One region of the Streptomyces sp. NPDC047982 genome, then DNA from elsewhere that is predicted to be linked to it. Evidence: riboswitches for the same ligand, from Rfam matches in the RefSeq annotation. Region 1 holds a riboswitch; each other region holds the start of a gene.

The links. A riboswitch is a leader RNA that binds a small molecule or an ion and turns the genes downstream of it on or off. The one in region 1 is predicted to bind cyclic di-AMP.
Positions count from the first base shown of each region.
Region 2: linked by a shared signal. The riboswitch ahead of ACGF2V_RS00055 (M23 family metallopeptidase) and the one ahead of ACGF2V_RS08055 (LysM peptidoglycan-binding domain-containing protein) in region 1 are both predicted to bind cyclic di-AMP.
Region 3: linked by a shared signal. The riboswitch ahead of ACGF2V_RS04285 (M23 family metallopeptidase) and the one ahead of ACGF2V_RS08055 (LysM peptidoglycan-binding domain-containing protein) in region 1 are both predicted to bind cyclic di-AMP.

Region 1 is NZ_JBIDBS010000005.1:148,913-158,353, reverse strand. Features, by position in the region: gene ACGF2V_RS08075 (MIP/aquaporin family protein) at 1-80, opposite strand, end outside; gene ACGF2V_RS08070 (metalloregulator ArsR/SmtB family transcription factor) at 196-585, opposite strand; gene ACGF2V_RS08065 (heavy metal translocating P-type ATPase) at 685-2,658, shown strand; partial or broken gene ACGF2V_RS08060 (DUF305 domain-containing protein) at 2,689-2,964, shown strand; cyclic di-AMP (ydaO/yuaA leader) riboswitch at 3,267-3,452, shown strand; gene ACGF2V_RS08055 (LysM peptidoglycan-binding domain-containing protein) at 3,457-4,218, shown strand; gene ACGF2V_RS08050 (hypothetical protein) at 4,384-4,692, opposite strand; gene ACGF2V_RS08045 (hypothetical protein) at 4,965-5,606, shown strand; gene ACGF2V_RS08040 (SMI1/KNR4 family protein) at 5,698-6,465, shown strand; gene ACGF2V_RS08035 (Gfo/Idh/MocA family oxidoreductase) at 6,596-7,456, shown strand; gene ACGF2V_RS08030 (sterol desaturase family protein) at 8,567-9,441, shown strand, end outside.
Region 2 is NZ_JBIDBS010000001.1:16,667-26,107, forward strand. Features, by position in the region: gene ACGF2V_RS00045 (PrsW family intramembrane metalloprotease) at 20-1,621, shown strand; gene ACGF2V_RS00050 (aldo/keto reductase) at 1,852-2,796, opposite strand; gene ACGF2V_RS00055 (M23 family metallopeptidase) at 2,906-3,940, opposite strand; cyclic di-AMP (ydaO/yuaA leader) riboswitch at 4,156-4,307, opposite strand; gene ACGF2V_RS00060 (PP2C family protein-serine/threonine phosphatase) at 4,621-5,793, opposite strand; tRNA gene ACGF2V_RS00065 (tRNA-Met) at 6,029-6,102, opposite strand; gene ACGF2V_RS00070 (SHOCT domain-containing protein) at 6,240-6,638, shown strand; tRNA gene ACGF2V_RS00075 (tRNA-Lys) at 6,896-6,968, opposite strand; gene ACGF2V_RS00080 (DEAD/DEAH box helicase) at 7,746-9,441, opposite strand, start outside.
Region 3 is NZ_JBIDBS010000003.1:102,894-112,334, forward strand. Features, by position in the region: gene ACGF2V_RS04270 (DNA topoisomerase IV subunit A) at 1-396, opposite strand, end outside; gene ACGF2V_RS04275 (pitrilysin family protein) at 679-2,061, shown strand; gene ACGF2V_RS04280 (pitrilysin family protein) at 2,088-3,470, shown strand; cyclic di-AMP (ydaO/yuaA leader) riboswitch at 4,085-4,253, shown strand; gene ACGF2V_RS04285 (M23 family metallopeptidase) at 4,266-5,057, shown strand; gene ACGF2V_RS04290 (HPr family phosphocarrier protein) at 5,392-5,673, opposite strand; gene ACGF2V_RS04295 (GNAT family N-acetyltransferase) at 5,847-8,765, shown strand; gene ACGF2V_RS04300 (DUF5998 family protein) at 8,908-9,441, shown strand, end outside.

The sequences.
Region 1 (9,441 bases):
CCGAAGAGGATGAGGATCAGCGTTCCGGCGAATTCCGCCGCGAGTTCCCCTCCCAGCCCCGACAACATGCGCCGCTCCATGGGGATCTCGCTTCCTGTCGGGTGACGACCGTTGGCGGCATTGATCCACACATGAACGTAGAGGCGCGGGTCCGCTTCCGCACGCGGTGCTGCGGCGGTGGTGTGAGGACGGCCCTCAGCCCGCCCCGCCGGTCCGGACGGCTCCCGGTGCCGGGGCGTCGCGCAGTCCGAGGCGCAGGTGTTCGACGTGGAAGAGGGCCTGGTCGAGGAGCTCGGCCACGTGGTTGTCGTACAGCGCGTAGATCACCGACCGCCCCCGGCGTTCACCGGTGACGAGGCCGAGGTTGCGCAGCAGCCGCAGCTGATGGGAGCAGGCGGACTGCTCCATGCCGACCGCCTCGGCGAGTTCCGTCGCCGCGCACGGTCCCTCCTGGAGGCGGGCGAGGATGCGCAGCCGGGACGGGGTGGCGAGGGCCTGCAAGGTGGTCGCGACATCGGCGGCTCCCACGGCGTCGAGGCGCTCGCGCGCCGTGGCAGTGGTGTTCGCGTCAACTCCATGGCCCATGCCCTCATCCTACGAAGACCTTTCATGAATGACTGTTCATGTAATCCTGTATGGTGCGGGTCGCACCACTCCGGCCCGTCGCGCGAAGGAGCAGCGTCCATGTCCGTCACCCTCACCCCCGAGGCGCCACCCGTCGGACGGCTCCGGGAGGGAGCGCCGGGCGGGCGCCGCACCCGGATCCTCGCCCTTCCGGAGGCCCGCTGGGCCGCCGCGGCCCTGGTGCTGTTCCTGACGGCGCTGCCCCTCCATCTGCTCGGTGCCCCGGCCTGGGCATGGGGGCCGCTGTACGCCCTGACGTACGCCGCGGGCGGCTGGGAGCCCGGGTGGGAGGGGCTGAAGGCGCTCAAGGACCGGACGCTGGACGTGGACCTGCTCATGGTGGTCGCCGCGCTCGGGGCGGCGGCGATCGGGCAGGTGCTGGACGGCGCCCTGCTGATCGTCATCTTCGCCACGTCCGGCGCCCTGGAGGCGTTGGCCACCGCACGGACCGCCGACTCGGTGCGCGGGCTGCTCGACCTCGCGCCCGCCACGGCGACCCGGCTGGGTGACGGCGACGCCGAGGAAGTGGTGCCGACCGAGCGGCTGAGGGTCGGGGACGTGATCCTGGTCCGCCCCGGGGAGCGTGTGGGCGCCGACGGCCGTGTCCTCGACGGGGCCGGCGAGGTGGACCAGGCCACCATCACCGGCGAGCCGCTGCCGGTGGCCAAGGAACCGGGGGACGAGGTCTTCGCCGGGACGCTGAACGGCACCGGGGCGCTGCGGGTCGTGGTGGAGCGGGATCCGTCCGATTCGGTGATCGCCCGGATCGTCGCCATGGTCGAGGAGGCGTCCGGGACCAAGGCCCCCACTCAGCTCTTCATCGAGAAGGTCGAACAGCGCTACTCGATCGGCATGGTGGCGGCCACCCTCGCCCTGTTCGCCGCGCCCCTCGCGTTCGGCGCGGCGCTGCAGCCGACCCTGCTCCGCGCCATGACCTTCATGATCGTGGCGTCACCGTGCGCCGTGGTCCTGGCCACCATGCCGCCGCTGCTGTCCGCGATCGCCAACGCCGGACGGCACGGGGTGCTGATCAAGTCCGCGGTCGTGATGGAGCGCCTCGGCCAGATCGACGCCGTGGCCTTCGACAAGACCGGCACTCTGACCGAGGGCACCCCGCGCGTCACCGACGTATGTCCGCTGGCCGGGACCGGCCTGACCGAGGACGCCCTCCTGCTTCTTGCCGCGGCGGCCGAGCACCCGAGTGAGCACCCCCTGGCGAGGGCCGTCGTCGACGCGGCCCGTGCCCGCGGACTCGTACCGCCGCCGGTGAGGGACTTCGCCTCCACGCCCGGCACCGGCGTCACCGCCACGGTGGACGGCCGTACCGTCGCCGTCGGCAGCCCCGGACGCGTGCTCGACGGGCATACCGGCCCTGCGGCGGCCGAAGCCGTCGCACGTCTTGAGGAGGACGGCCGCACCGTCGTGCTGGTCGCCCTCGACGGCGCCCCGGTCGGCGTCCTCGGTGTCGCCGACCGGCTGCGCGACGACGCCCGCGACACCGTCACCCGGCTCAGCGCGCTCACCGATGCCCCACCGGTGCTGGTCACCGGCGACAATCCGCGCGCCGCCGCACGCCTGGGCGCCGACGTCGGGATCCGGGACGTCCGGGCAGGGCTGCTGCCCGAGGACAAGGTGGGTGCGGTGAGGGAGATGGAGGGGGCCGGGCGCAAGGTCCTCGTGGTCGGGGACGGCGTCAACGACGCCCCCGCCCTGGCCGCGGCCCATACGGGCATCGCCATGGGCAGGGCGGGCTCCGACCTCGCCCTGGAGACCGCCGACGCGGTCGTCGTCCGCGACGAGCTCGCCGCCATCCCCACCGCCGTCGCCCTCTCCCGCCGCTGCCGACGCCTGGTGGTGCAGAACCTGACGATCGCCGGCGTCTTCATCACCGGCCTGGTCGTCTGGGACCTGGCCGGCACCCTCCCGCTGCCGCTCGGCGTCGCCGGGCACGAGGGCTCCACCGTCCTCGTCGGCCTCAACGGGCTCCGGCTGCTGCGCGAGGCCGCGTGGAGGCGGGCCCGGAACGACCGCTGAAGCCCGGGGCACCCGGGCGACGCGACGGTCGCGCAGCAGATGATCCCGCACCACCAGCAGGCCGTCGCGACGGTGGCGCCGGCCGACGGCGGCGCCGCCGATCCCGGGATCAAGGAACTGGCCGCGGCGATCCGCGACGCCCGGGACCTCGAGATCGGCCGTCCACCGGACGTTCCGCACCTTTTTCGTGCCCGGAGCACTCACGCGTGCCGCACTCACGCGTGCCGCACTCACGCGTGCCGCACTCACGCGTGCCGCGCCGGAGGCCGCTGGGGCTTCCGGAGCCTGCGACCGAGCGAGAAGTGAAATGTCCCTTTTGGATTGATTTGAAGTGAATTGCAATTTTGGCCGGTAAAGATACTTTCGGCAATCGTTGAGGCGTTTGGGTGTCAGGTGAAACGTCCCTTTTGTCGCCTCGTGGTGTGAGTCACGTAAAAACCTCCCGAAGGGCCGGTCCGTGGCTCGACCACCCTTGTCGCGCAAGGGGATTCGAGTTCGGGTTGTGAGCTGGATTACTGCGAATTCCATGAATTGATCATGCGAATCAATTGTGATCAAAAATGGGGGCTTGTTCCGTTCCGCTTTTCTCGCCTACGGTCACCATCAATCCGGACGGAACGCCGAATCCTGCCGCCGTCCGAGAAACCGACCCACTCGTGTACGGCAGGAGCGGGGGACCCAGGTAAGCCGCCGGTCCGGTATCCGGAACGGCTCGGGGTGAAGTCGCATTCCTTGCGGCCAGACATCTCCCGTCTGAACCCGACAGCTCACCTCGCAGGCGACGGAGAGGAATTCACCATGACCGCAACGGGCACGTACCGTCGCCGCTCGTCCACTTCCCGGACCCGTGGGCTCATCGCCGCGGCCACGGGCGGAGTCGCCCTGGTGCTTCCGCTGATCGGAGCGGGATTCGCCACGGCCGCTCCGGCTCAGGCCGCCACCACCGAAAAGGTCGCGGTGCCGACCGCCGTCACCACCGGAAGTACTTCCGCGCCGAAGGCGGCGACCGTCACGCATTCCGTCCTCTCGGGCGACACCCTTTCCAAGATCGCACAGAGCTATTCCCTCGAAGGCGGCTGGAAGAAGCTGTACGAGGACAACCGGGAGATCATCGGGAACAACCCCGCGCTGATTCTCCCCGGAATGAAGCTGGCCGTCGGTGCCAAGGCCGAGTCCAAGGCCACCACCGGCGCCTCCGGTGCCCCGTCCGCGACCGTCACCGCCGCGCCGGTCTCATACGCGGACAACCTGGACGGCTGGATCAGGGAATCGCTGGCCATCATGGCCAAGCACGGCATTCCCGGCAGCTACGACGGCATCCACCGCAACGTCATGCGTGAGTCCTCCGGCAACCCCCGGGCCATCAACAACTGGGACTCGAACGCCCTCGCCGGAACGCCGTCCAAGGGCCTGCTCCAGGTCATCGACCCGACGTTCCGCGCCTACCACGTGCCCGGCACCCCGTTCGACAGCTACGACCCGGTCGCCAACATCACCGCCGCGTGCAACTACGCCGCCGACAAGTACGGCTCCATCGACAACGTCTTCGGCGCCTACTGACCCATACCGGCACGCACCGGCCCGGGTCCGTGCCGGTCCGCAAGCCGCGGATGCGCCCCTCCGGAAGCCGCACGGCTCCCCGAGGGGCGCATCCCGTCGCGTCGTACCCGGGGCCCCATCGCCTTCCCCTGCCCCGCCCGCGGGCGGGGCGCACTTCGCTCGTGGTCACTCCAGGGCGCTGCCCGTCGGCCGTTCCCGCGGCGGCCTGGGAAGCGTCGCCGCCGCACCGTCCCGGACGGACCGCACCGCCGCCTCGTGAAGACGTCTGCTGTCCTCCTCGGAACAGCAGGGCACGGGGCTGCCCGACATGGTGAACCAGTCGATCGCACCCGTGTACTGCACGGTCACCTGGGCCGTGTCGTCGGCCCAGGTCGTATGAACGGTCAGGTCCCCGGTCAGGACGCCGGCCTCGTCCGTGAGCACGCCGCCGCGCCCCGAGAACACACCACGAGTGGTCCATGACGCCCAAGCCATGTACCCAGGCTGACACCCGGTCCGCGGATCCGCGACCCGCGGGACCGCGCGTGCCCTTGCCGCGCATGGCCGCTGCCGCGACGCCGGGCACCGTATGGCTGCTGGGCCCGCTCGGAGTCGCCGGACAAGCGGCCGGTACCCTCTGCCCGCCATCCCGCGCATCGGCACCTCGCTCACCGACCTCGTCGTCGCGCTGATGCCCTGCGCCTCGGTGGCGGTGGGCGCGATGCTCTTCGGCGAGCGGCCCGCGGCGCGCGGTGGTGGCTGCGGTCATGGCGTGCGCGGCGGCCGCCGGATACGCGGCACTCGGCGCGGCCGCGGGGGACGCGGGCGCGGGGACACGGACGGGCCGGGCCCGCTGCTGGTGGGCGCTTGCGACCACGGCCTTCGCGGTCTACGGCGTCCTGTACCGGCGACGGCTGCCGGGACTGCCACCGCTCGCCGTGCTTCCCGTCCTGCTCGCCGCCGTCACCTCACCGGGGCGCCGAGGGTCTGCGGTCGCGGCTGGCGGGGCGCACGGAACGAGGCGACGCCGTTCTTCGACGGCGGCGTACGGGGATGCGCCGCGCTGTCGCTGTGCCTGTTCGACGACGCGTACGCGGACGACACGTCCACCGCCCCCGCTGACCTCGCTGCCGGACGTGTCCGGTACCGAGGCGCTGCCCGTCGCCCAGGCCGCCCTGCGTCTGGCGTTCCCCGGACGAGCCCTGCCCGAGGAGACCCGGTTCGCGTCCCTCGACGGCCGTCGGCGACGGCTGGTCCGCGTCCTCGCGAAGTCGCCCGGGACCTGGCTGCTGGACGGCAGGCCCTTCGGCAACGTCGGCACGCTCGTGAGGAGTTACGGGCTGCCGGGCGACGTGGACGCGATGGCCGCGTACATGGCCGGCACCCCGTCGCCCCGCAGGACGCGGTGAAGCGCACGTGACGCATGCGTCCGCTGCCTCTCCCGCACTGCCGCGCCCCCCGTCGCACGGGTGCGACGGGGGGCCTGGCAGACTCCGCGTCGTGAGACCCGACCTGACCCGACTTCGGGACATGATCGACGGGGCGCCGGAACTCGGCCGCAGGCGGGCCGTCGCCGCACCGGAGGCGATGATCCGCCGGGCCGAGGCGCGCGTCGGCCCGCTCCCGCCGTCGTACCGGTGGTGGCTGGCGGAGTTCGGTCACGGCCGGGCCGGACGCGCGCAGATCGCGACCGTCGTACCGGTCGACTTCGCCGACGACGTGTACGAGTCCATCACCGCCGACTGGCGGCTGGACGGCACTCGGCTGTGCTTCGCCGTCGAGCCCGACTGGGGCGACAGCTACTGCTTCGCCCTCGACCGGTACGGCGAAGCGGGGGACGGGGAGCATCCGGTGGTGTGCCGCGACGGAGCGGACGGCGAAGAGTACCCCGTCGCGGAATCCTTCGCAGGTTTCCTGACCGTCCGGGAAGCGCTCTCGCGAGGACTCAGGGAGGGGCCCAACCCCACGGTCGCCCGCCTGTGGCGGTCGACCCCGGGCGTCCTGCTCGACAACGGCGTTCACATCTACGGACCGGACTGCCTCACGGAACGCAACGAGACCTTCGAGGTCGCCCGGTACGCGCCCCACTGGGTGCTGGTCGGCGACGACAGCGGTGGCTGCGGACTGTTCATGCGGCGTCACGGCCGGGACCGGACCCGCGTGCACCGCCTGGACCTCGGTGCGATCGACGAGCGCATCGAGACGAACGGCGACCTGATGACGGACGATCTGCTCGGCTGGCTGCGCGCGGGCGGCCCGTCGATCTGACAGGGACGATCCGGCGCGACCGTCGGCGTCGACGGGCCCTGCGGTCGGCGCGCGCGGTCGGCACATCACCGCCCGTGATCAGGGGAACCCCCGCCCGGTCGGCTCGACACCATGGAGGTAGCATCTCCCGATGCGCATCGGGATCGTCGGAACCGAGAACAGCCACGTCGACCAGATCATCGACCGCCTCAACATCCGCCGCGCGGGCGGCGACGCCCGCGTCGTCGCGCTGAGCGGCGGACACAGCCGACGCAACGAGACACTCGCCGCCACCGGCGGGACGACGAGGATCGTCGACGCCCCCACCGACCTGCTCGGGCTGGTGGACGCCGTCATCGTCGCGGACCGGCACGGCGCACACCACCGCGACCATGCGGTCCCCTTCCTCGCCGAGGGACTTCCGGTCTTCGTCGACAAGCCGCTGGCCTGCACCGTCGAGGACGCCCGGGCCATGATCGACACCGCGCTCGCCCACGACGCACCGCTCACCTCGTCCTCGGCCCTCCGCTGGATTCCCGACGCGGAGGCGCTGGTGGCCCGGTCCGCGCGCGGCGGACAGCCGCACGTGGTCGTCATGTCCGGCCCCGCCGACCCCGACGGCGACCACGGAGGGATCTTCTTCTACGGAATCCATCCGGTGGACCTCGCGCTCCGGCTCGCTCCCGGAGAGATCTCCGGCGTGCGCACGGACACCACCGACACCACCGTCACCGCCACGTTCACGGCGGGCGCCACCCGTGTCGTCGTGAACTTCGTCAAGCCCACCGGTACCCGCCAGATCCCGTTCCACGCAATGACGTTCACCCAGGACACCATGGTCGAGCAGACCCTCACCCTCGACGCGGACTACTGCGTGCCGGGTCTCGACGTGTTTCTCGGGATGGTCCGCACGGGCAGGCCGCCGATCGCCTACGCGGACCTGCTGCGCCCCATCCAGGTCCTGGAGTCCGTGGCCACCGCCCTGCACATGCCGCGGAACGCCTCCCGGTGAGGTGACGCGACGTCGTCGCGCCACCTCCCGCCGCCACGCCGCGGTGGCACGGTCGGGGAACGGGCTGCCGCCCGCCTTGACGTGCTCCAGCAGGGCCGCGATGCGCACGCGCTCCTCCTTCTCCTCGTTCGCGTCCACGAAACGTCGCGGCAGACGCGCGGCGAGCTCGTCGAGCAGCCTCAGCCTGGCGCTCTCGTAGTCCCCCGATGTTCGTGTCGTCGTACACGAACCCGGCGTCGAAGGCTCCCGCGACAAGGGTGTGTTCGGAGTTGCGGACCGGATCGGAGCAGAGCGTACCCACCACGCCGAGGATCCCGGCGGGGTGTTCGCCGACCACCAGCGACGCCTGCATGTCGGGTGCGAGGAGGTTGCCGTCGCTGTACACGGTCCGCGCGCGCAGCGTGCCACCGCCGACGACGTCCCCCGTCTCGTCGGCGCTCAGATGCGAACCGGGCTCGGTCGGCGCTTCGACCCCCGGCGTTTATGAGCCACCCGGGAACGCGATCGTGTCCGGTCCGCCGCCCTGCTCGTCCCAGTGGTCGAGGCGTTGCCCTGCATATGCCGCGGCGGGCCGGCGCGTCGTGGATTCCGAGGCCGAACCGCGGGGCCGCCTCGGTCTGTACGGATGAGAGCCCGGTCGGCGCACGGCTTTCCCGTTCCGGCGCGCCATGTCCCGGGATCCCTGTCGCACACAGGTCAGGGGGAGTGATTCACATTCCGCATCGAAAATATGAAAGCCCATAAATAATCTATATGATTAGTAACCCACTTGGAGGTGGGTCGAATTATTCCCATTCCGCCCTGCTGGTCCGGCTGGGTCATCGGAAAGTGGACGGGTGGCAGATCGCCCCGGGTATGCACGTCCCGCTGATACGCGGCCGGAATCCGACGGTTGGCGGCGTCGGGAGAGGAAAGAAAGAGGAGCGGGTTCACTCGGGGTCCCCGTCCTGCGTGCGGGGGTCGCGAAGCGGCCCGTATCGGCCCCGAACGTCCATGACTCATGTGTGAATACCGGCGCCCGTGCGCCGGTCTCGCGCGCCCGCAGGAAGTCGTCAGACCTCTTTCGCGGTCTGCGCATTTTCTGTGCCGTCTTTCATGAAGGTGCTGCGGATGAAAAATTGCGAACCCATGCCCGGTGGCGGTCCGGAACCGGGCGTCGGGGCGGAGGGGAAAGGTTCCCCCGCGTCCCGGGCGCGCGGTCTGCTCAGGGTGTCGGCGTACCCGATCCTGCTGGTCGCCGCAGCGTCCGTGGCGACAGCGGCGCTGCTGTTCGGCTGGGACCCGGACAGCGTGAGCCCGCTCTTCCTGCTCGGCACCGTCGCCTATCTCGCCGCCCTCGAAAGGCTGATTCCCTATCAGCGTTCCTGGCATCCGAATCCCAGCGAGTGGCGCTGGTACGGCGTCTATTTCCTGTTCACGATGGCGGCCAGCGGAATGGCCCAGTATCTGGTCACCACGACCGTCTCCGCGCTGACGCCCGAGGAGACCGCACTCGACCTCTGGGAAGAAATCCCCGCAGCGCTCCTGACGGGCTCTCTGGCGAGTTATCTCGTGCACCGGCTCGGTCACACCAACTCGATATTGTGGCGATTTCATGGTGTCCACCACGTGCCGGACAAGGTCAACGTCGCCAACAACGGTGTCAATCACATCCTGGACATCGTGATCGCCCAGGGATTTGTCCAGCTGGCTCTGGCACTGATCGGATTCTCGCGCGAATCCGTGCTCGTCGTGGGATTGTTCGTGGCCGCCCAGGGATATTTCGTTCACGCCAACATAGACGTACGCATCGGCCGGCTCAACCATGTGCTCGCCAGCCCCGAACAGCACCGCCTGCACCACAGCACCGACCTGTCCGAGGCGGGCCACTACGGCTCGGACCTGTCGATCTGGGACCACCTTTTCGACAGCTACACCTGGCGGCCCGGCCGGGAACCCGTCGCGGTCGGAATTGTCGACCCCGCGTCGTTCCCGCCGACAGGTGA
Region 2 (9,441 bases), on a different contig from region 1:
CGCTCGTTAGGGTCGTGGGGTGGTATACGAAGGGTCTGTCCAGCAGCGGCAGCCGCACCCGGCCGTCCCGGTCCTCGAGGAACAGCGGGTCGGCGAGATCCTGGCCGGCGTGCCGGAGCGCAGGCACTGGCGGTACCGGCCGCGCCGCGTCGGCATGGTGTGGCGCAGCAGGACGTTCCGCGTCGCGGCCGTGTGCACGGTACTCGCGGTGTGCGCCCTGGCGATCCTGGCCCTGGTCCGCAATCAGACAGGCACCGAGGGCTTCCTCGTCGGTATCGGCCTCGCGGTGCTGCCCGTACCGCTCCTGATGGCTGCGTTCCGCTGGCTGGACCGGGTCGATCCCGCGCCCTGGCGGAACCTGCTGTTCGCCCTGGCCTGGGGTGCGTTCGCGGCCGCCCTGATCGCGATCCTCGCGAACTCGTTCGCCACCCGCTGGATAGCCACGGCCACCGCCGACCCGTCGAACGCGGACATCCTCGGTGCCACGGTCATAGCACCGGTCGTCGAGGAGAGCGCCAAGGCCGCCGCGATCCTGCTGGTCTTCCTGTTCCGAAGACGTGAGTTCAACGGAGTCGTCGACGGCGTCGTGCTCGCCGGATTCACCGCGAGCGGCTTCGCCTTCACCGAGAACATCCTCTATCTGGGCAACGCCTTCGGCGAGGACCAGCAGACCGGGGCCTCGGGCGTCGTCTCGGTGACCGCCGCGACGTTCTTCGTGCGGGCGGTGCTGTCGCCGTTCGCGCACCCGCTCTTCACGATCCTGACCGGAACGGGCTTCGGGCTCGCCGCCGCCAGTGCCCGAAACCAGCGGTTCCGTCGCATCGGGCTGCCACTGCTGGGACTCGTCCTCGCCATGGGCATGCACGCGTTGTGGAACGGGTCGGCCTCCTTCTTCGGACCGCTCGCCTTCTACGCCGTGTACGCGGTGTTCATGGTCCCGCTCTTCGGCGTGGTGACCTGGTTGGTGATCTGGGCACGCCGACGCGAGCTGCGCGCGCTCGCCGCCGAACTGCCCGCCTACGCGGCGGCCGGCTGGCTGACCCCCGCCGAACCGCTCGCCCTCGCCTCCATGCGGGCCCGCGGCCTGGCCCGGGACGCGGCCCGACACCACTCCCTCGGAGCCGGGGGGCACTGGGGCGACCCGTACGGACCGGGCCACGGCCCCGCGGCCCCGGTCGCCGCGCCCGCCCGGACACCGTTCCAGGCACCGCTCCCCGCTCAGGCCGTGCCGCAGAACTGGGCGCACCACAAGGCGCACTCCAGGGCACACCGCAAGGCGCGGGCCCAGGCCAAGGCTCAAGGCAAGGCCGCCGCCCGCACCGTCGCCGAGTACGAGTCGTTCGCGATGTCACTGGCCTCGCTCCGCCGACAGGCCCGCCTCGGGACGGCGGGGCCCGACTTCGCCGCACGCGAGCTGGAGCTGCTGCACCACCTCTGGCAGCGCAGGGACGTGGCCGCCCCCGCCCTCACCTACGCGGCGCAGGCGGCGGGCCTCCTGCATCCCTACCCGTTCCCGCCCGGCCCGCCCGCGTACTGGCCGCCGACGTCGGCCCCGGCCGCGTTCCCGCCACCGCACCAGGCGTACGGCGGCTACAACCCGTACCAGCTACCGCCGCCGTAGCCGCGGACGCCCGAACGCCCCCGGTAGCACGGCGCTCCAAGGGCGTTCGGGAAGATCGGCGGCGAACGAAGCACGACCGGAACCGAGAACGGTCCGCCGAATCCGGCCGCGCTGCCGGTCGGGCCTGCCGACCGGGCCTGCCGACCGGACTTCCCAGCCGGGCCTGCGGGTCGGGCTGTGGGCCGCGCTGGTCGGCCGGGCTTGTCGGTGGCGTCCGTCAGGGACTTCCGTCAGGCGGATGCCTCGGTGAGGTCGGCCAGTTCCTCCTGGGTCAGCCGGAGGTCGGCGACGGCCGTCAGGGCGGGCACCTGCTCGACCGTACGGGCCGAGGCGATCGGCGCGACGACGGTCGGCCGCGACGCGAGCCAGGCCAGTGCCACGGTCGCGATCTGCGCGCCACGGGCCTGGGCGACCCTGTCGAGGGCGGCGAGGACCTGCTGCCCCCGCTCCGACTCCAGGTACTGCCCCGCGCTCGCCGCACGCGCGCTCTTCACCCGGGCCCCCGCGCGGTACTTGCCGGTGAGGAAACCGGAGGCCAGGGCGTAGTACGGGACGGCCGCGAGCCCGGCCCGGCGGGCCGTGTCCTGGAGCGCGCCCTCGTACGTGTCACGGGAGACGAGGTTGTAGTGCGGCTGAAGGGCGACGTAGCGGGCCAGCCCCTCGCGCTCCGAGAAGTCCAGGGCCGCCTGGAGCCGCCCGGGACTGATGTTGGACGCGGCGATCTCCCGCACCTTGCCGGCCTTCACCAGCTCGTCGAGGGTGGTGATGATCTCCTCGACCGGAACGGTCTCGTCGTCGAAGTGCGTGTAGTAGAGGTCGATGTGGTCCCTGCCGAGCCTGCGCAGCGACTCGTCCGCCGCCGCCTTGATGGTGGCGGCGGCGAGCCCCTTGTACGAGGGGTGTGCACCGACCTTGGTGGCGATGATGACGTCGGACCGGTCGGGACGGGCCGCGAGCCACTTGCCGATGACGGCCTCCGACTCGCCGCCCTCGTTGCCCGGCACCCAGGCGGAGTAGGCGTCGGCGGTGTCGATGAAGTTGCCGCCCGCCGCCGTGTAGGCGTCCAGCACGGCGAACGACTGCGCCTCATCGGCCGTCCAGCCGAAGACATTGCCGCCGAGGGCGAGCGGGAACACCTGAAGATCGGAAGAGCCCAGCTTACGGAGAGAAGTCATACCTGGATCAGCGTGTCCCGCCGACGTGGTATTTCCGCGTATCCGCCGGTCGGCGGACGGCTGCTGAAGCGTTCTCCGCCCGCGGAGCGGCTCAGGTGTCCCAGGTGTCTCAGATGTTGAGGCCCTTGTTCCGCAGCCAGGTCATCGGGTCCACACCTGTGCCGTCGGCGGTGTGGATCTCCAGGTGGAGGTGCGGGCCCGTCACGTTGCCGGTCGCCCCGACCCGACCGATGGTGTCTCCGGTGGAGACCTTCTGACCGGCTCCGACGCCGATCGAGGACTGGTGGCAGTACCACACCTCCGTACCGTCCTCCAGCTCCAGCACCGTGCGGTAGCCGTACGAACCGGACCAGCCCGCCGACTTGATGGTGCCGCCGTGCACGGCCTTGACCGGGGTGCCCGTCGGCGCCGCGAAGTCGAGGCCGGTGTGGTGGCCGGAGGACCACATCGAGCCGGCCTGGCCGTACGTCGAGGTGATCGTGTACGAGGTGGTCGGGAGGGCGTAGCTGGCGGCGAGCTTGGCCAGCCGCAGGGCCTCGGCCTTCTTCTTCGCCTTCTCCTGCGCCTTCTTCTTCTCGGCGGCGGCCTTGGCCTCGGCGGCGTCCTGCTGCTTCTTGGCCTCGGCTGCGGCCTTCTCCGCCGCGGCGTTCTCCTGGGCCTCCCTGGCCTCCGCGTCGGCGGCGGCCTGCTGCTGCTCGGCCTGCTGGAGGATACGGGCGCGGAGCGCCTCGCCCGCGTCGGCCGTGCCCTGCTCGGCCTCGGCGGTGGTGATGCCGGCGGTGGTGAGCGGGGCGGTGACGGCCCCGGCCCCGTCGTTCTCGGACTCGTCGGCGAGAAAGACGCCCACTCCGGGAAGGGACTTGGCGTCGGGCAGGTTGTCCGCGACGGAGTCGGGAAGGGAGATGGACACCGCCGGCTTGCCCTGCGCGCTGGCGATGCCGCCCGCGCCGACCGCCGCGATGACGCCGACCCCGAGCACCGCGGAACTGCGGGCGAGTCCGTTGCGCTGCTTGGCGACGCGGTGCTTGCCGCGTACGGGGCGGACGGTCTCCTCGGTGGGGTTCCACTCGTCCCAGCCGCGCTCGGGACCGCGGTCGCCGTCGATGCGGAAGTCGCCGCCGGGCAGGGTCGCGGTGGCGGCCATGTCCGGTCCGGCTCCGTGGTCCAGGGGCTCGGCGGCACCGCGACCGGCACCAGACACCGTCGTCATCCCGACCGTTGCGTAGTCGGAGCCGTAAGCGACACCGACGCCGGAGCCCTGCCCGGGGCCGTAGCCGGGGCCGAAGTCGGAACCGTACGCGGGGTCGAGCCGGTTGGGGGCCTCGGGGGCAGGCTTGTTGGACGCCACGGAGGCGCACTCCTTTCCTTCCTTCTCGCCTACCGGGTTAGCTGACGGGTTCGGAGCAGGAAGGTCTCCTACGGACCCTGCGTCTCTCACGAGACCCAGATGCCCGATTCACCCCAGGGTGGTGGTTCCCCGGTTCCCTTTCGGAATTCGGCGCTCGCGCACGGTGCCGCCTCTGACGACGGCTGGGACGACCGCGCTGCGTTATCGAACGTTAATAGACACCGGGCCCTGATTCCAAGCCGCTCCCACTGATCGTTCACGTCTTTGGCCTGGACTTTACTGGACATCTCGGGGCGTAATCAGACGACCTGATCGAGTCTCAGCCAATACCCCGCTTCTGACGTTGCGTCAAACGTTATGCGGAGCGACGCCTTTCGATTACGTACGGTGGCACCCCGGCCCGCACGGGCGCGCCCGGCCGCTCGAACGCCCCCGGCCCGCCCGTCACACCCGGGCCGGCCCCGATCCGGCCCCCGTCACGCCGGGGCCGGCCCCACGATCCGGACGGGCCTGCGCCGCTCCGGCTGCCCCGCCGCGGGGCACACGACCGCGAGCAGCGCCATGTCGTCGGTCGACTCCCCTCCCGTGTGCAGCCGTACGTCGTCGGTCAGCGCGGACAACAGCTCCTCCGGGTCGGGAAAGATCCGCCCGCGCAGCCGGGCCGCCGGATCGTAGAAGTCCCCTTCCTCGTTCCGCGCCTCGGAGAGGCCGTCGGTGTAGAGGAGCAGCGTCGCCCCCGGCGGCAGATCCCACTCGTCCGTCCGGTCGGGCCACGCGCCCAGGCCCATCCCGAGCGGCAGCGCGGGCACCGAGGGCTCCAGCACGTCCAGCACCCCGTCCGGATAGAGCAGGATCGGCTCGGGGTGGCCACGGTTGACGATCCGGACCCGGGACAGTCCGGCCGGGATCTCGGCCAGTACGGCTGTGGTGAAGCCCTCGGTGGCATCGGGGCCGCCCCTGCGCGCTCCCCCCTCCCGCGCCAGTGCCCGCTCCAGCCGACGTGCCACGCCCTCCAGCGAGCGTTCCTGCTCGGCCGCCTCCCGGAACGCTCCGATGACCACGGCGACCGTCTCCACGGCGTCGAGCCCCTTCCCCCGCACGTCGCCGACCACCAGCCGCACCCCGTACGGGGTGTCCGTCACGGCGTACAGGTCGCCGCCGACGAATTCGTCGGCCTGCGCCGCCTCGTACCGGACCGCCACATGCAGCCCGCCGATCCGGTCGGACGGCTTCGGCAGCACTGCCCGCATGGCCCGCTCCGCGATGACCCGCGCGGAGGCCAGTTGCTCACTGCTCCGCCGTACGACCTCGCAGATCACCACCGCGAGCACCGAGACGGTCGCCAGCGTGAGCAGTTCGATCAGCGACACGGCCGCCGACAGCGAGCCGGTGGCCAGCCGGAGCGCGAAGACGGCCAGCATCGCGGCGATGCCGGTGCGCACGGTGTTGGCCAATGAGAAGAAGGGCGCGGCGATCAGCGGCGCCGCCACGAACAGCGGAATGGCGGTGTAGACCGTCGGGGTGAGCAGTTCGAACACCAGCCCGCCGACGATCATCAGGGTCGGCAGCATGCGCACGAACCGCCTGACACCGACACCACCGGCACCACCTCCGGCGTGTCCACCGCGCCGCTTCAGCCGCTTCCACACCTGTGGTCTCCTGCCCGGTACGCACGGCTGCGGACGGTACCGAGCCCCGCACCCAGGCTCACCGGAGCAGAGCCGCGCGGCGAGTCCGCATCACCCGACAGAGGTACGCGCGTGGCACACCTCACACGCCGCCCGGCACACCTCGCGCCATCCGGCGACGGCACGGAAAACCTGGGGTTCGACACAAAAACCCCGGGCCCGGTGCGCTGTGCACGCTCCGGACCCGGGTCTTCAGTAGCGGGGACAGGATTTGAACCTGCGACCTCTGGGTTATGAGCCCAGCGAGCTACCGAGCTGCTCCACCCCGCGTCGGTGAACACAACTCTACGCCATGTCCGGCGTGCTCGTGACCACTCATGGACGACGAGCACGCTTGAATATGCGGTGATATGACTGATTTAAGCCAGTAGGCCGGCGCGACGGTCGGCGATGACCAGGGAGCGAACGTGGACGACTACCCCTTGCTCAACCTCTTCTGGACCATGCTCTGGTTCTTCCTCTGGATCATGTGGCTCTTCCTGCTCTTCAAGGTCGTCACGGACATCTTCCGCAGCGACGACCTGGGCGGCTGGGGCAAGGCCGGCTGGCTGCTCGTGACGCTGCTGCTGCCGTACCTCGGCGTATTGGTGTACGTGATCGCGCGCGGCAGGTCCATGGGCGGACGGGAATTCAAGGAAGCGCGGGAACGCGAGGCCGCCTTCAAGGCGTACGTGCGCGAGGCCGCCGGGGGCGGGCCGAAACAGGGCGGCCACGTGGACGACCTGGCGAAACTCGCCGAGTTGAGGGACCGGAACGCCCTCACGGACGAGGAGTACCAGCGGGCGAAGACGAAACTCCTGGCCTGAACCGAGGCACCCCTACCGAGGCACCCACCCCACCCGGGACCGATCTGCCACAAAGGCCGGGAAGCGGGAAAGCCGGGAGCAGGGAATCCGCGCAGCCCGCCGCGCCGAGGTCGAACGCCGGCCGTCCGGACACTCCGCCGACACTTCGGACGAGCCTCGGGCGAGCCAACGGCCTTCAGGGATGCGAAAAGCCCCCGCCGAAACGGGGGCCTCTGCGTTTTACCAGGTCGGAGGGCTTCACCCCTCCTCGCCAGACGTAGGCCGTGTGGGACTCGAACCCACAACCAACGGATTAAAAGTCCGCTGCTCTGCCAATTGAGCTAACGGCCCTCGCCGAACCACCCCTGAGCATAGCCCGCCGCGGAGCCGCCGCCGATCGGGTATCGGCTGCCGGGCCTGTCGTGGCGGGATCACGACGCGCGGACCGTGGCCACGGCGGCGCCTGTGCGTTCGTGATCCCGTCCCGCACGTCCGCGTCCCGCCCTGCTCCGGCGGGCTCCGGGGCCCGGGCCCCGGAGCCCCGTGACCGCCGGGGCCGCCTGGGCCGCCTGGGCCGGTCAGGAGATGCCCTTGTACCCCTGCCGACCCGTGGCGAGCTTCGTGCGCGAGCCGAATGAGTCCGTGCTGCTGCCCGTCACGGCGGCATCGGCGGCATCGGCGGCATCCGCGTCGGAGTGGTAGCTGTTCCCCGTCAGCCAGATCCGGGCGCGTTCCCGTCCGTCGGCACGAGGGCCGGCGCTTCCCCGGCACTGGCCGTCGGCATCGTGCCGAGGGCGGCCGCGGCCACGACGAGTGCGGCCAGGGCGGCGCTCCCGCGCCCGGCGGAGCGTCGAGGACGCCTGCGTGCAGAAGCCAGGCGGGCCAAAGGGCCGGTCCCCCTGAATACCTGAAATGCCAGCCCCCTCCCTCGTCCCCTGGCAGCGCCCCTCCTCCTGCCCAAGTCGCCGGATCCTGAAGGCCGTTGCTCATGTGGGGAAGCGAAAAGAAAGGCGGGCCCGCTCGTGAAGAGCGGGCCCGCCTTGCGGAGAACTCCGGTCGACGCGGCGGACCTTCAGCGGTCCGCCTCATCGTTCAGCGCGTTCACCCATCCAACGCGTTTCAGCGCGTTCAGCCGTTGCGCTTCCAGCGCGGCTTGTCGTCGCGGCGGCCGAAGGAACCGGCGCCGCGGTGGTCGTCACGCCGACCGTACGGGCGATCGCCGCCGCCGGAGCGGAAGCCGCCCGACGGGCGGTCGTCACGACGGTCGCGGTTGAACGGACGGTCGCTGCCGCCCGAGCGGAAGCCACCGGAGGGGCGGTCGTCCCGGCGGTCGCGGCCGAACGACGGACGGTCGTTGTCCCGGCGGTCGAAGGAAGGACGGTCGCTGTCACGACGCTCGAACGAGCGGCCACCGCGGTCGTCGCGACGGTCGTGGGAACGGTAGCCGCCCGACGGACGGTCGTTGTCGCGGCGGTCGCGGCCGAACGACGGACGGTCGTTGTCGCGGCGGAAGCCACCCGACGAACGGTCGTCACGACGCTGGAAACCACGGTCACCGCCACGGTCGTCACGCCGGTCGTTGTCGCGGCGGTCGCGGCCGAACGACGGACGGTCGTTGTCACGGCGGAAGCCACCCGACGAACGGTCGTCACGACGCTGGAAACCACGGTCACCGCCACGGTCGTCACGCCGGTCGTGGCTCCCGCGGTACCCGCCGCGGTCGCCGCCCCGGCTGTCCCGGCGCTCGAAGTTGCCGCGCTCGTCGCGCCGGTCGTCCCGCGCCGTGGGCTGCTCCGGCACGGAGACGGCGGCCTCGATCGCGGCCTCCGCCTCGGCGGCGGCCTCGGCGACGGCTGCCTCGGGATCCTCGCCCCGCTCGCGCGCGGCCCGCGCGACCAGGCGGTCCGCCTCCTCGCGCAGCTCACCGGCGCGGCGCTGGACGCGTTCGAGCTGCCTGGTCAGCTCCAGGACCTCGCGCTCGGCCTGCTTGGCGGCGTTGGCCGCGGAGTCCGCCTGGACCTCGGTCAGCGAACGGGCGCCGGTGATCTCGGCGACCTCCGGGTCGAAGGCGCCCGCGCCGCCCACGATGTGGCGCGATGCCTCGACGCCCGCGTCCTCCATCAGGCGGAAGATCTGGCGGCGCTGGTGCGGCAGTGCCAGCGACACGACGACACCGGACTTGCCGGCCCGGGCGGTACGGCCCGAACGGTGCAGGTAGTCCTTGTGGTCGCCGGCCGGGTCCACGTTCAGCACCAGGTCAATGCCGTCGACGTGGATGCCGCGGGCGGCGACGTCGGTCGCGACGAGCGCGTTGACATAGCCGTCCTTGAAGTCGGCGAGCACGCGGGTACGGGCGCCCTGCGTCATCCCGCCGTGGAGGGCGTCCGCCTTGACGCCCGCCGCGACGAGCTGCTCGGCGATGCGGTCGGCGCCCAGCTGGGTGCGGACGAAGATGATGGTGCGGCCCTTGCGGGCGGCGATGGCGGAGGTGACGGGCGCCTTGTCCTTCGGCTTCACGACGAGGACGTGGTGCGTCATGGTCGTGACATTGCCCTGGGCGCTGTCGACCTCGTGGCTCACCGGGTTGTCCAGGTAGCGCTCGACCAGGGTGCCGATCTCGTTCTCCATCGTCGCGGAGAAGAGCATGCGCTGACCGCCGGCCGGGACCTGGTCGAGCAACTCGGTGACCTCGGGCAGGAAGCCCAGGTCCGACATCTGGTCGGCCTCGTCGAGGACCGCGACCTGGACGTTCTCCAGGGAGCAGGCGCCCCGGTTGATGATGTCGCGCAGCCGGCCCGGGGTGGCGACGAGGATGTCGACGCCG
Region 3 (9,441 bases), on a different contig from region 1:
CCGCATGGCGGCCGGCGGGTCGTCGTTGCCGAGCGAACCGAAGTTGCCGTGGCCGTCGACCAGGGGCAGACGCATGGAGAACGGCTGCGCCAGCCGGACCAGCGCGTCGTAGATCGACGCGTCGCCGTGCGGGTGCAGCTTGCCCATGACCTCGCCGACGACCCGCGCGCACTTCACGAAGCCGCGGTCGGGGCGCAGGCCCATCTCGTTCATCTGGTACACGATGCGGCGGTGCACCGGCTTCAGACCGTCACGGGCGTCGGGCAGGGCCCGTGAGTAGATCACCGAGTACGCGTACTCGAGGAAGGAGCCCTGCATTTCGTCGACGACGTCGATGTCGAGGATGTTCTCCTCGAAGTCGTCCGGCGGCGGGGTCTTCGTGCTGCGGCGGGCCATCGCTGCTGCGACTCCTTCACGGATTTTGTTCGGGCAACCTCAGGTTCTGACGCGGACCATTGTGGACCTCCGCACGGACAACGCCGACCTCGCCCCATCCCAACCGGCCTCCCCGCGGCCGCCAGGAAGGGCCCCGAAGCGGCGGCGGGGGCGCGTGCGCCGGGTGGTGCGCCCCTCTTTCACACGAACTTCCGCGGTACGGGAACTTCGCCAGGTGTCGGTGCGCTTGCTTACAGTGGCAGGTCTCGCAGGAAATCCAGTATCGCGATCGAAGGGACGTACATGCCCATGGGTCACACGGCCACAGCCCAGGCCGGTTCCGGCGGCTTGACAGCGACCGAGCACCGCCTGGCCAACGGCCTGCGCGTGGTGCTCTCCGAGGACCATCTGACCCCGGTCGCCGCGGTCTGCCTCTGGTACGACGTCGGATCGCGCCACGAGGTCGAGGGACGCACCGGTCTGGCTCACCTCTTCGAGCACCTGATGTTCCAGGGCTCCGGCCAGGTGAAGGGGAACGGACACTTCGAGCTGGTGCAGGGCGCCGGCGGTTCGCTCAACGGGACCACCAGCTTCGAGCGCACCAACTACTTCGAAACGATGCCCGCGCACCAGCTGGAGCTGGCCCTCTGGCTGGAGGCGGACCGCATGGGTTCGCTCCTCGCCGCGCTCGACGAGGAGTCGATGGAGAACCAGCGCGACGTCGTCAAGAACGAGCGCCGCCAGCGCTACGACAACGTCCCCTACGGCACGGCGTTCGAGCGGCTGACGGCGCACGCCTACCCCGAGGGGCACCCGTACCACCACACCCCGATCGGCTCGATGGCGGACCTGGACGCCGCGACGCTGGAGGACGCGCGCACGTTCTTCCGTACGTACTACGCGCCGAACAACGCGGTGCTGTCGGTCGTCGGCGACATCGACCCCGAGCAGACGCTCGCCTGGATCGAGAAGTACTTCGGCTCCATCCCCTCCCACGACGGAAAGCGGCCCCCGCGCGACGGCACGCTGCCCGACGTCATGGGCGAGCAGCTGCGCGAAGAGGTGCGCGAGGAGGTCCCGGCGCGGGCACTGATGGCCGCCTACCGGCTCCCGCACGACGGCACCCGCGAGTGCGACGCGGCGGACCTCGCGCTGACCGTGCTGGGCGGCGGGGAGTCGTCGCGGCTGCACAACCGCCTGGTCCGCCGCGACCGTACGGCCGTGGCGGCCGGATTCGGGCTGTTGCGGCTGGCGGGCGCCCCGTCGCTCGGCTGGCTGGACGTCAAGACCTCCGGCGGGGTCGAGGTGCCGCGGATCGAGGCGGCGGTCGACGAGGAGCTGGCCCGGTTCGCCGCCGAGGGCCCGACTCCAGAGGAAATGGAGCGCGCGCAGGCACAGTTGGAGCGCGAGTGGCTGGACCGGCTCGGTACGGTCGCGGGCCGCGCCGACGAACTCTGCCGGTTCGCCGTGCTGTTCGGCGACCCCCAGCTCGCCCTGACCGCCGTGCATCGGGTTCTCGACGTGACGGCGGAGGAGGTCCAGGCGGTCGCCCAGGCCCGGTTGCGTCCCGACAACAGGGCGGTACTGGTCTACGAACCGGTCGAACCGGCCGATTCCGCGGACGCCGCGGAGACGGACGGGAAGAACGCCGACGACACCGACGCGCACGAAGGAGCGGACCAGTGACCGACGCCGCCGCGACTGGAGTTTCGATGCAGTTCCACCCCCAGCCGGCCCCCGGCGTCGCCCGCCCGTGGGCCTTCCCCGCCCCGGAGCGCGGTTCGCTGCCCAACGGCCTCACGGTGTTGCGCTGCCACCGCCCCGGCCAGCAGGTGGTGGCGGTCGAGATCATCCTCGACGCCCCGCTGGACGCCGAGCCGGAGGGCCTGGACGGCGTGGCCACGATCATGGCGCGGGCCCTGTCCGAGGGCACCGACAAGCACACCGCCGAGGAGTTCGCCGCCGAGCTGGAGCGCTGTGGCGCCACGCTCGACGCGCACGCCGACCACCCCGGCGTGCGGGTCTCCCTGGAGGTCCCGGCCTCCCGGCTGACCAAGGCGCTCGGACTGGTCGCCGAGGCACTGCGGGCTCCCGCCTTCGCCGACAGCGAGATCGAACGGCTGGTGCGCAACCGGCTCGACGAGATCCCGCACGAGCAGGCCAACCCGGCGCGCCGCGCCGCCAAGCAGCTCTCCAAGGAGCTCTTTCCGGCCACGTCGCGGATGTCCCGGCCGCGTCAGGGCACCGAGGAGACGGTGGAGCGGATCGACGCGCAGGCGGTGCGCGCCTTCTTCGAGGCCCATGTCCGCCCGTCCGCGGCGACTGCCGTGGTCGTCGGCGACCTCACCGGGATCGACCTGGAGGCCCTGCTCGCCGACACGCTCGGCGACTGGTCGGGAGACACCGTCGAGCCGCGCCCCGCTCCGCCGATCACCGCCGACGACACCGGCCGCGTGGTCATCGTGGACCGCCCGGGCGCGGTGCAGACGCAGCTGCTGATCGGCCGGATCGGACCGGACCGGCACGACAGCGTGTGGCCTGCCCAGGTGCTCGGCACGTACTGCCTGGGCGGCACGCTCACCTCCCGGCTGGACCGGGTGCTGCGCGAGGAGAAGGGCTACACCTACGGTGTCCGCGCCTTCGCCCAGGTGCTGCGGTCGTCGGCCCCGGACTCGGCCACGGGCGCGACCGGTGCCGCCATGCTCGCGATCAGCGGATCGGTGGACACCGAGTCGACCGGACCGGCGCTGGAGGACCTGTGGACGGTCCTGCGGACGCTGGCGGCCGAGGGGCTCACCGACGAGGAGCGCGAGACCGCGGTGCAGAACCTCGTGGGTGTCGCGCCGCTGAAGTTCGAGACGGCGGCCTCCGTCGCGGGCACGCTCGCCGACCAGGTCGAGCAGCACCTCCCGGACGACTTCCAGGCCCACCTGTACACCCGGCTCGCCTCGACCGGCACGGTCGAGGCGACCGCGGCCGTGGTCAGCGCCTTCCCGGGCGACCGGCTGGTGACGATCCTCGTCGGCGACGCGTCCCGGATCGAGGAGCCGGTCCGGGCCCTGGGCATCGGCGAGGTGTCGGTGGTCGCCGGCTGAGCGGTACGCCGTCCCGGCCCCGGCCCGACCGCCCGGGCCGGGGCCGGGTGAGGGCGTGCGCGGGCACCCGCAACGGCGCACGAGGCCGCTCACCAGCCGTGAAGGTGACGACGCACCGGCCGACGGCCACCTGCGTTTCCCGTCCCGACCTCGGGTTCCCGGACTCCGACCGGTGTTCCGGGCCCCGACGCCCCGGGCCCGTCGGCCGGTCGGGCCCCGACGCCCGGGCCCGGACGTCCCGGCCCCGGCGTCCGGGCTTCGGCGCCCCGGGCCTGTCGGCCGACGCCGGGCGTCCGGCGCCCCGCTCCCGTACCGGGGCAGGTCCCCAAAGGACAGCCAGCGGATCCTGCCGGGGCCGCACGGAACGGGCCGACGCCGAACGGGAACGGCCTGACCGGGGCCGTCGGCCCCGGCGGCCGGGCGCGCGGGCGAGGAAGACCCCTGTGAGCGATGTCTCGCCGGGGTCTTCCCTTCGTGTCCGTCCCGGCGGCGAGGTTGCCCGTACGTCCTGTGGCATGCGCTACAAAACGGCTTGTCCGTTTGGTGAAGGAATGTGCTCGCGCTTAGCGTCGACCGGGCTGTCCGCCACTCGTATGTCGCGACCGCGACGCACCGGACAGCCATCGCCGAGTCCCGTCGGGCGTGAGCCCTGGGGAGCCGGGGACCCGAAGCAGTCCCTGGGGTGAATCGGAAGCCCGAGCCTCGGTGAGGCCGGGGCGCCCGTAGGAGACCTTCCTGCTCCGAACCCGTCAGCTAACCCGGTAGGCGAGAGGGAAGGAAAGGATCAGCCACTTCATGGCGTTCACCCGTGCCACCGGGAAGCACCGTGCCCCCGGCCGACCGACGCGCCGCAGCGCGATGATCGCCGGCGTCGCGGCGCTGGCCACCACCGGCGTCGTCGCAGGCGCCGCCTCCCCGGCCCTCGCCGCGGACACCAAGACACCCGCGGTCGGTGAGACCGGCCTGCACCAGGTCATCGCGATCCAGGACGCCATCGCCGACCGGGTCGAAGCCCAGGCCGACGCGCAGCAGCACCGGGCCGACCTCGTGGCCGAGGCGAAGGCGGCGGCTCAGCGGAAGGCCGCGGCCGAGAAGCGCGCCGAGGCCGAGGCGAAGCGCGCCGCCGAGGCGCGGGCCGAGAAGGCGCGTGCCGCCCGCGCCGCCGAGCGCACCCGCCTGGGTCTCTTCCAGCTCCCGGTCGCCGGTTCCTACGTCACCACCGGCTACAAGTCCAGCGGTTCGCTCTGGTCCTCCGGCAGCCACTCGGGCATCGACTTCCACGCGGCGTCCGGCAGCTCCGTCGTCGCCGTCGGTGCCGGTACGGTCGTCGAGGCGGGCTGGGGCGGCGCGTACGGCAACAACGTCGTGCTGCGCATGACGGACGGCACGTACACGCAGTACGGGCACCTCTCGTCGATCGGTGTCCGTGTCGGCCAGAGTGTCGGCGCGGGCCAGCAGATCGGTCTCTCCGGCTCGACCGGCAACTCCACCGGGCCGCACCTCCACTTCGAGGCCCGGACCACTCCCTTCTACGGATCCGACATGAACCCCGTCGCGTATCTGCGCGCCCACGGCGTCTCCGTCTGACCGACGGCCGGCCCCCGAACCGCACCTACGGCCCCGGCAGCACGGCGGGGAGGATCTTCGCCCGCCGGACGGCCGGTTCCACGACCCGTCGGCGCAGGCGTCCGGCAGCCTCGCGCCGATCGTGACGCCGACCCGGCTCCGGCTCGGGACGGAGAACGGGTCCGGTCCGCAGAAAGACCGACCGGAGAAGGGGGCGAGAGGGGAAGGGCCGGAAAAGGGCCGGGCCCGGCAGAGGTGCCCGGGCCGGAGAATGCAAAGAGCCGCGGTGCCGGTGGGCGGCATCGCGGCTCTGTGGCGGGACTCGGTCCCGCGGGCCCGGAACCCGGGACGGGGCTCAGACGGTCTCCGGGAGTTCGTCGAGACCCTCCGCCACCAGCTTCGCCAGGCGGTCGAGGGCGGCCTCGGCGTCGTCCGCCTCGGACGCGAGCACGATCTCCTCGCCGCCCTCCGCGCCGAGACCGAGCACCGCGAGCATGGATGCGGCGTTCACCGGGGTGCCGTCGGCCTTGGAGACCGTCACGGGGATGCCGGAAGCCGTGGCGGCACGGACGAATATGGAAGCGGGGCGGGCGTGCAGGCCCTCGGCCCAGCCGACGTTGACGCGGCGCTCAGCCATGGTTCTGCCCTTCATGAATCACTAGTTGTCTAGACCATTCTCTCATGCGGTGCGCGGTGCTCCGGCCGACCCGCGCCACACCCACGAGCGGTGCCGCAACGCCGTTCGGCCCCCCTCAGACTGCCCCGGCCCCGGGAGCTACGCGAGTGGTGGGCGAGCCGTAGTCTGTGCCCATGCAGTCCTCGCCGGAGCAGAGTCCGCATCACGCCTATCCCGACCACTGGGAAGCGGACGTGGTCCTCCGGGACGGAGGCACTGCGCGGATCAGGCCCATCACCACGGACGACGCCGAACGCCTGGTCAGTTTCTACGAGCAGGTCTCCGACGAGTCGAAGTACTACCGCTTCTTCGCCCCGTACCCCCGGCTGTCCGCCAAGGATGTGTACCACTTCACCCACCACGATTACGTCGACCGGGTGGGGCTCGCGGTCACGGTCGGCGGCGAGTTCATCGCGACCGTCCGCTACGACCGGATCGACGGACAGGGCAGGCCCGCCTCCGCGCCCGCGGACGAGGCCGAGGTCGCCTTCCTGGTCCAGGACGCGCACCAGGGCCGGGGCGTGGCGTCGGCGCTGCTGGAGCACATCGCCGCCGTGGCCCGCGAGCGCGGCATCCGCCGCTTCGCCGCCGAGGTGCTCCCCGCCAACACGAAAATGATCAAGGTGTTCCGGGACGCCGGCTACACCCAGCAGCGGAGTTTCGAGGAAGGCTCCGTCCACCTCACCCTGAACCTCGAACCGACGGCCGAGTCCCTCGCCGTCCAGCGCGGCCGTGAACAGCGGGCCGAGGCGCGCTCCGTGCAACGGCTGCTCGCCCCCGGATCCGTGGCCGTCATCGGCGTCGGCCGGGCGCCCGGTGGTGTCGGCCGCACGGTCCTGCGCAACGTCCTCGCAGCCGGTTTCACCGGCCGTACGTATGCCGTGAATCGTTCCTTCGCCGCCGACCAGGGCGCCATCGACGGCGTCCCCGCCCGCCGCTCGGTCGGCGAAATCGGCGAACCGGTGGACCTCGCGGTCGTCGCCGTCCCCGCCGAACGCGTACCGGAGGCGGTGGCCGACTGCGGCGAGCACGGCGTCCAGGGCCTCGTCGTCCTCTCCGCCGGATACGCCGAGTGGGGCGCCGAGGGCAGGGACCGGCAGCGCGAACTGGTCCGTCAGGCGCGCTCGTACGGGATGCGGATCATCGGCCCGAACGCCTTCGGCGTCATCAACAACGCCGAGGCCGTCCGGCTGAACGCCTCTCTCGCACCCGAGCCTCCCCAGCGCGGACGCATCGGGCTGTTCACCCAGTCGGGGGCGATCGGCATCGCCCTGCTCTCCCGGCTCTACCGGCAGGGCGCCGGGCTCTCCACCTTCATCTCCGCGGGCAACCGGGCCGACATCTCGGGCAACGACTTCCTGCAGTACTGGTACGAGGACCCGGACACCGACGTCGCCCTGCTGTACCTCGAATCGTTCGGCAACCCGCGCAAGTTCATGCGGCTCGCCCGGCGCACCGCGGCCGCGAAGCCCGTGGTCGTGGTGAAGGGGGCCCGGCACAGCGGCTCCACCCCGCCCGGCCACGCCGTGCCCGTCAGCCGGATCCCGGACGCGACGGTCTCCGCCCTCATGCGGCAGGCGGGCGTGATCCGCGTCGACACGGTGACGGAGATGGTCGACGTGGCCCTCCTCCTCGCGGACCAGCCGCTCCCGGCGGGCCCCCGGGTCGCGATCCTCGGCAACTCCGAGTCGCTCGGGCTGCTCACGTACGACGCCTGCCTGACCGAGGGGCTGCGCCCGCGACTGCCCCTCGACCTCACCACCGCCGCGACGCCGCAGGACTTCCGCGACGCCCTGACCGAGGCCCTCGCCGACGAGGACTGCGACTCGGTGATCGTCACGGCGATCCCCTGGGTGGGCGAGGACGGCGAGGCGGAGAACGGCGGCGGGGAGGTGCTGGCGACCGCCCTGCGCGCCGCCGCGGCCACCGGTCCCGCCAAGCCGGTGGCCGTCGTCCACGTGGAGATCGGCGGGCTGGCGGAGGCCCTCGCCGTGGCCAGCGGCACGGTCGCGCCGCCACGCACGGCCAAGCCGTCCTCCACGACCGGGGAACCCGCGACCGCTCAGCCGGCGACCGCCTCCGCGCACGCCGGGACCGCCCACGCCGGGGCCCCGGACGCCCGGGACGGTCAGCACGCCCGGGCCACCCCGGAGGGACCCGGAACGGACGGCCGCGCGGGCCGGATCCCCGCCTACCCCGCCGCCGAACGGGCCGTACGCGCCCTGGCCGAGTCGGTGCGGTACGCGCAATGGCGACGGCAGGCCGCTGTACCCGGCAAGGTGCCCGAGTTCCTCGACGACACCACCGACGAGTCCGGGGCCGCCGCGCTGATCGAACCCCTCCTCGGCCCGGACCCCGACCCTCGCGGCAGACAGCTCACGCCCGACGAGGCGTGCGAGCTCCTCGGCCGCTACGGCATCGCCGTGCGGCCGACGCTGCCCGCCCCCGACCCGGAGGCCGCCGTCGCCGCGGCGGCGCGGCTCGGTTATCCCGTGGCGCTCAAGACCACCGCGCACCATCTGCGTCACCGGGCCGATCTCGGTGGCGTGCGGCTGGACCTCGCGGGCGAGGACGCGCTGCGCCGCGCGTACGGCGAACTGACCGACCTGCTCGGCAGGCCCGCCGAACTCCGGCCCGTCGTCCAGGCCATGGCCCCGCGCGGCGTCGACACCGTCGTACGGGCCACGATCGACCCGGCGGCGGGCGCCGTCCTGTCCTTCGGGCTCGCGGGAGCGCCCTCCGAACTCCTCGGCGACACCGCCCACCGACTGGTTCCGGCCACCGACCGCGATGCCGCCGAGCTGATCCGGTCCATTCGGGCGGCCCCCGTGCTGTTCGGCTGGCGGGGCGCGGCACCCGTGGACACCGCGGCGCTCGAAGAACTGCTGCTGAGGGTGTCCCGGCTGGTCGACGACCACCCCGAGGTGGTCTCCGTCGCCCTGGAACCGGTCGTGGTCGCCCCCCATGGGCTGAGCGTTCTCGGCGCGAGCGTCCGGCTCTCACCGCCGCCGCCCCGCACCGACCTCGGTCCCCGCCGCCTCCCCAACTACTGAGCCGGACAACCGCCGACGGGGCCCGGACCGGGCCCGCACCGCTCCGGCCGCCGGGTGCCCCCGAGAGCGCGGACCGCCGTCCCCGGTCCGCGCCGCCGCACGACGTCCCCGGCAGTCATCCGCCCCCCGTAGGATGGTGCCCATGGCTAAGACCGGTACGACGACCCAGGGGCTGCGCGCGGCGATCGAGCGCAGTGGCTACTACCCGGCCCTCGTGGCCGAGGCGGTGGAAGCCGCCGTGGGCGGTGAGCCCGTCGCCTCGTACCTCGTCCACCAGGAGACCACCTTCGACTCCAACGAGGTGCGCCGCCACGTCACGGTCCTGGTCCTCACGGGCACCCGTTTCATCGTCAGCCACACCGACGAGCAGAACGCGGACACCACGTCCCCGTCGCCGTACGCCACCACCTCCACGGAATCGGTCAAGCTCGACCGCATCTCGTCGGTCGTGGTCAGCCGGGTCGTGGCCGACCCCGAGAAGTACGTGCCGGGTACGCTGCCGCGCGAGGTCGTCCTCACCATCGGCTGGGGAGCGGTCTCCCGCATCGATCTGGAACCGGCCGCCTGCGGCGACCCCAACTGCGAGGCCGACCACGGCTACACCGGCAACTCCACCGCCGACGACCTGAGCCTGCGGGTCAGCGAGGCCGGTGACGGCCCGGACACCGTGCGCCAG